Regions from separate parts of the Clostridium sp. genome, predicted to be linked through region 2. Evidence: a T-box and tRNA genes for the amino acid it is inferred to sense, from the RefSeq annotation. Region 2 holds a T-box; the other holds one or more tRNA genes.

Region 1 (3,428 bases), 2.0 Mb from region 2:
CAGCGTCTTTATATTTTCTTTTATATTTTTATCAACCTCAAAATATTCCAGTCTAAAGTTGGCACCATCATAAGAATTTTGCTTCTCTACTATGAGCATCCTATTTCTATCCGGCAGCCATTTATAAAATGACATTTTAACTCCATCTTCAAATTTGACCTGCTTTTTATAGCCTGTTTCCGTATCTACAATATCAAGTATATTTCCATCATAATAGGCAACATACCTTCCATCAAAAGACGGACTTATATTTTTTGCATTATCGGGTATACTTACTGCAATATCTGACTTTTTAGGTTCACTTCTTATAACCTTTTTTGCCTTAATCCCAGTATTGGAAGATAAGAAATACCTATCTATGTAGAACAATCCGGCAAATTGTATTGTCAGCGATATAAGAGCCCATATTACAATTCTTCTAAAAACTTTCATGTCACAACTCCCTTTTAATTAATCATCTCTGGCTTTTACTGCTCTACATAAACGGCAGAAGGAACCGACCTTTCACCTAGTGGATCACATGGATTATTGATAACCTGACCTTCATAATACATTGTAGATGAAGATCCTCCATCCAGATTTGTAGCATTTATAGCACCATATTGCAGCATTATGTCCTGTATATCTTTAAGGGAAGCTCCTATGCTTTTACTCTGTCTCCCATCTATGACAAGAAACAATATTGCTCCATCTTTTCTCTGTCCTATTGCAGTTCTCGGGGCTATTCCCCAGTTGCCATCACCGGATTTTATAGTTCCATCTCCATTTATAACCAGTGCCGGGCCAAATGATATTGCTTCTTTTACATTAAGCTTTTTTATATCATTTATGCTGTGATATCCAACTATAAGTTGTCCTTCTTCTGTAATACCCATGATTTCATGCTTTGAATCAGGATTGCTTATATCATTGTATATAATTTTACCCTCACTCATAAGTAATCCAATAGGCTTCCCCCCAGTGCCTGTCCACTCGCTGTCCTCGGAGGAACTATCTGTAAATCCGCCGCCATTTACTGCCGCTACGGCATCTCTATCTTTCGCAATGCTGCTTGTTAACTCTCCTGCCACTCCCAATTTTTTGCTATATCCGACCTTTACTCTTGTAGGATCATGAATTATGAGCATATATCCCTTGAACTTTTTACCATAGCTTATATCATCTCTTTCTATACTGCTGTCATGATTATTGCTGAATTTAGAAAGGCCTAAATTTTGCTGTTTTGTACTGTCTATTTCATTTTGACCAAGTATCTGTTTTATTTCTGTATCAGACAAAAATATTTTTGCAATATACTGGTGGCTCAAGGTAGTCATAGCTGCGCCAACTACTGTTCTTGTAACATTCTTAAAGGGTCCGCGAAATATAAGAAATGGGGCTGTCATCACTGTGAATACGAATTCAAAGGCAAAAAACAATAAAATAATTTTCCATATAGGTTTCCTGATTTTGCCTGAAGATTTTTTTTCCCTCATACGTGAATTTTCCTTTCTAAATAATTATATCTTTCAATATTGTACAATAAATAACTTATTTTTTAAATAGATATGATATTAAACCACGTTAATTTTAAAGATAAGAAATTTCTACAAAATTTCTATTATTATAGTAACATATTTTTAACCGAATCATACATTTTAAAAGAATATATTATAATATATCTACAAATATTATCAACTACCTGCTATAATACAAGTATGGCAATTTATAAAGTTTTTACATGCATATTAAGATTTACATATAATTTATTATGCAATAATATATATATGTTAATATTAAATTTTGAGAGGAGAATTATTATGGAAATAAAAATATGGGATAGCGAGCACACTTTTACCTACAATAGCGATAAAAATGAAACCAACATAATACAAACTAAAAACACTAAAAACTATTGTAGAATCTGGTCAATTCATAAATTTATAAATCCTTTGAACAATAACATGAAATATATCCTGGAAAGTGAGGAAAATGTCCCTATGTATGGAGACACTACCATACATAGAATGGCTGAATTTAAAATTGAGAATGGAAAATTAGATACTGATAGTTTGTATGTAGAAAATTCCCTTAAAGTTGATATTGTCAATGATTAGTTCGCGAAATTATACAGAGACTGGAATTAGCTTGTAGTAAAAGTTAATTCCAGTCTCTTTTATTTGCTATTCTGGTTGGAGTGACAGGACTTGAACCTGCGACCTCAAGTTCCCGAAACTTGCGCACTACCACCTGTGCTACACCCCAGCATATTGTTTCAACTGTGTTACCATAAAACATAATAACATATTGAAATAATTTAGTAAAGAATTTTTCATTTAAATCCTGTATGTATCTTTTTGTAACTTAAACAGTCAAATTCTCATAATTTATAATGAATATTAATTTAAATAATAACGAGGAAGAATATGATAAATTTTCAAAGTTTCCATGGCATTGTTACTATAATCAGTAACTTTTTAATAAATGAAACCTCTGATCAGAATGGCTGTTACAAATTAATGTCTGTACAGGATGATCATAGAGCCACAGTAAATTTTGTAATATCACCACTTACCTATTTTGTAGAACATGAAATCATAAAAACAGGGGATATAATAACCGGCTTTTATGATGCCTGTGCACCTGTCCCACTAATTTTTCCACCACAATTCAGGGCAATTGTAATAGCTAAAAATTTTCCATCTAGAAATATAAAGGTAGATTATTTTAACAATGAATTAGTAAGTGAGGACAATATGCTGAAATTGAACATATCACACAGCACTCAAATATTGATTCAAAATGGACAGCCGTTTGATAAAAATCCTGCAAATCACAATTTAATAGTAATTTATGGTCCTACTACAAGAAGTATTCCTGCTCAAACCATCCCCTATAAAATTATTGTAATGTGTTAATCCATTCTTCCTAAAGGGCTCTGTACTTTCTCCAGAGCCCTTTAGTATCTTAATAAACAAAATAAGCACTCGAGGGGCTGGCTCAAAATGCTTACTTTGTTATAGGGAACTATTATGATAAACTTATTGGATTTCAACTTCAATTATATTTTAGCTTTACATTGTTAAGATGATATTAACTACAGGTAAATTATTAATTTAGTAGTATTTATTTAGAATTTCATTAATTCCCTGTTAAATTTGTCTTTCTCGTCATAAAATAATCCATGTCCACTATATTTGAATGGTATAAGCTTTGAATTTTTAATGTACTTGTTTTGTATTTGCCCCAATTCAAAAGGTACAACCTTATCATGGATTCCATGTAGAATTAAAGTTGGAACACTTATTGATGACAAATCATCAAATAACTCTTCCCTTATCCACATTTCTGATACTGCAATAGTTGACCAGCCTGCTGCCTGCAATCCTAAATTTAGGAACCAATCGGCAAAAGGTTCAGTTATATGCTGGAAAAAGAATATATTGCCA
Region 2 (3,428 bases):
ATCAAAAGTAGTTATACCTTTTTCTGCATAAATGATGGGATATTCCCCATCCGGAGTAAATCCAAGAACAGGAGCTTTTTCCCTGTCCTTGTAATACTGGATTTCGGAACAGCCGTTTTCCTCATTTGTGCCGAATATAATTCTTACTCTCCTGGAGAGTGGAAGGTTCAGGTCCTTTATAACCTTTAAAGAGTAAAGTGCCGTTATAATCGGTCCCTTGTCATCCATAGTTCCCCTTCCATATATTTTGCCGTCATGGATTTCCGCACCATAGGGCGGAAATGCCCATCCCTCTCCTTCAGGCACTACGTCAAGATGCCCGAGGACTGCAACATAATCCTCTCCCTGTCCATATTCGGCATAACCCACATATCCATCGAGGTTGACAGTCTTGAATCCCATGTTTTCTGCAATATCCAATGCTTTTTCAAGAGTACTGCCGACACCTTCACCAAAAGGCATTCCTGGTTTGGCTTTGTCTGTTACACTTCTTATTTTAACAACATCCTGAATGGATTTTATTATATCATCCTTGATCTCGTCAACTCTATCATCTATCTTCATGAACGTACCTCCTTCTTAATAGGCTCTACCCCAGTAAACCAGCTTTTTGGCTTTTTTGCCGCAGTATACACATGTGTCTGAAATCTCCTCCTGCTCAAAAGGCATACATCTTGAAGTAGCACCTGTCTCTTCCCTTATTTTATCTTCACATTCCTTGTCTCCGCACCACATGGCTTTCACAAATCCTGTTTTATTCTCTACTATATCCTTGAACTGCTCCATGTCCAGGGCTTCATGCGTCTTGCTTTCAACGGACTTTCTGGCACTTTCAAGCATGTTGTTGTGGATATCATTTAAAAGTTCAGGTATTTTCTGCTCAATTTCATTCATTGGAACAAAGGCTTTTTCTCCTGTATCCCTTCTTACAAGCACAACCTGATTCTTTTCAATATCCTTGGGACCTATTTCCAGACGAATTGGAACTCCCTTCATCTCATACTCACTGAACTTCCACCCCGGCATCTTGTCACTGTCATCCAGCTTTACCCTTGCAAATTCAGAAATACTCTTTCTTAATTCAGCCGCCTTTTCAAGGACTCCTTCCTTATGCTGTGCAACAGGTACAATAATTACCTGTATTGGAGCTATTCTAGGCGGAATTACAAGACCGCTGTCATCTCCATGCACCATTATGATTGCACCTATCAGACGGGTTGTAATTCCCCATGAAGTCTGATATACATATTGAAGCTTTCCCTCCCTGTCCGAGTACTGCATACCAAAGGATTTAGCAAAATTCTGTCCGAGAAAGTGGGAAGTACCCGCCTGAAGTGCCTTTCCATCGTGCATCAGAGCTTCTATAGTATAAGTTGCTTCTCCGCCTGCGAATTTCTCCTTTTCTGTTTTCTGTCCTTTGAGTACAGGTATTGCAAGCATATCTTCACAGAGCTCTGCGTATATATTCAGCATCTTTATGGTTTCATTTTCAGCTTCTTCTTTCGTTTCGTGTATGGTATGGCCCTCCTGCCACAGGAACTCGGTTGTTCTCAAAAATGGACGGGTGGTCTTCTCCCATCGTACTACGGAACACCACTGGTTATACAATTTAGGCAGATCCTTGTAGGATTGAACTATCTTTGCATAGTGCTCACAAAACAGAGTTTCCGAAGTAGGCCTGACACATAATTTCTCAGTCAATTCTTCTTCTCCTCCATGTGTAACCCATGCCACTTCAGGGGCAAACCCTTCAACATGATCCTTTTCCTTTTGAAGAAGACTCTCCGGTATGAATATTGGCATATACACATTCTCATGCCCTGTCTCCTTGAATCTTCTATCCAGATATTTCTGTATGCTTTCCCACATTGCATATGCATACGGCCTTATTATCATACATCCTTTTACGCTGGAATAATCTGCTAATTCCGCCTTTTTTACTATATCTGTATACCACTGTGCAAAATCCTCGTCTCTTGATGTTATTTCCTTTACCAGCTTTTTTGATTTTGACATTACTAGATTCCTCCTGTTTCATAATTAAGATAAAAAAACCCCAATCCCAACTACGGGACCGAGGTTGTATCGGTGGTGCCACCCTGATTTTCACTCTTTATTTTAACGACAATGCCGCTGTAACTTTAATTACAGAACTCCGAGGTAGGTTCAAAACAACTGCCATGGAAACTTTGCACCAACCATTTCCTCTCTAAAAAGCATTCATTTTTACTAATCCTCTTCCTAGTATTTATATTAAATATAATATTCATATTTTATAATAGAATACAGGTTCACTGTTGTCAATACTTGTTAGTTCAACTTTTCAACGTAATTTTCAGGATCTATATCAAAATATCTGCATATGTCATATATCTCATGAAGTGTGCTGTCATTCACGGGTATTCCATTTTTCATCTTGTCATTGTAGGCCTCGACTTCTTTTTCACCGTGAGTATATATTCTAACCGCGTCTTTTGCCTTCTTTGAATTTCTAAGCTCTTCCAGGTACTTTGAGAAACTATTTTCTATGGACTTTTTATCTCCAAACATTCCATAGTCTATAGCACAGAAATAATGACATGTTCCGGAACCATTCTTTCCATCAAGATGAACATAATTTCCCGTAAGTCCACCTGAGAGAATTGCCGTAAACATCTCGACTGTAAGGGCAAAACCATAGCCCTTGTGCCCTCCGGTAAGCTCTTTCGACCCTCCAAGTGGAACTATTCCACCGCCGAGATGTCTTGGTACATTGTATAAAATATCCTTTGGATTTGTGGTATCATGACCATCCGCGTCCAGTGCCCAGCCATCTGGAAGGGGTTCATTCCTTTTGTTATAGACTTCAACCTTTCCTCTTGTAACAACACTTGTAGCCATATCCATCAGAAATGGATACGGATCCGCAGGCATTGATATTGCGATTGGATTTGTACCGAGCATGGCCTCTTTTCCGAAGGTGGGGACTATAACTGCAGGTGAATTTGTCATCGATATGCCAATCAGGCCCTTTTTTTCCGCCATTCTGGCATAGTACCCTGCTATTCCATAGTGATTTGAGTTTCTGACACTTACCATACCAATACCTGAAGCTTCAGCTTTTTCAATTGCCATATTCATGGCAGTTCTACCTGTCAATTGCCCCATTCCAGCCTGACCATCCAAGGTTGCAGATACCGGTGTTTCCTTAATTATCTTCGGTTTTGAATCTACTATTATCAATCCCTGTTTTATTTCACTGTAGTATTTTACAAGTCTCTGAATTCCATGAGATTCAATTCCGAACAGATCAGAAAGCAGTAGAACATCAGTTATTGTTCTGCTGTCTTCAGTACTAAAACCAAATTTCTCGAAAACAAGATCACACATTTTTTTCAAACCATCATATCGAACTCTTGTATATGACATCTTTATCCTCCTAGCCGTTT

What was found. The T-box of region 2 lies ahead of proS (proline--tRNA ligase). A T-box ahead of a tRNA ligase gene usually reads a tRNA of that ligase, here a tRNA-Pro.
Region 1: it encodes a tRNA-Pro, which carries the amino acid that the T-box ahead of proS (proline--tRNA ligase) is inferred to sense. The anticodon was not compared.

The regions. Positions count from the first base shown of each region.
Region 1 covers NZ_JAKVOI010000001.1:365,719-369,146, reverse strand. The annotation lists gene LKE46_RS02125 (hypothetical protein) at 1-432, opposite strand, end outside; gene LKE46_RS02120 (phosphodiester glycosidase family protein) at 468-1,475, opposite strand; gene LKE46_RS02115 (hypothetical protein) at 1,800-2,096, shown strand; tRNA gene LKE46_RS02110 (tRNA-Pro) at 2,169-2,244, opposite strand; gene LKE46_RS02105 (hypothetical protein) at 2,406-2,897, shown strand; gene LKE46_RS02100 (alpha/beta fold hydrolase) at 3,110-3,428, opposite strand, start outside.
Region 2 covers NZ_JAKVOI010000001.1:2,379,508-2,382,935, forward strand. The annotation lists gene pepV (dipeptidase PepV) at 1-564, opposite strand, end outside; gene proS (proline--tRNA ligase) at 580-2,016, opposite strand; T-box leader at 2,067-2,252, opposite strand; gene LKE46_RS11695 (Ldh family oxidoreductase) at 2,311-3,408, opposite strand.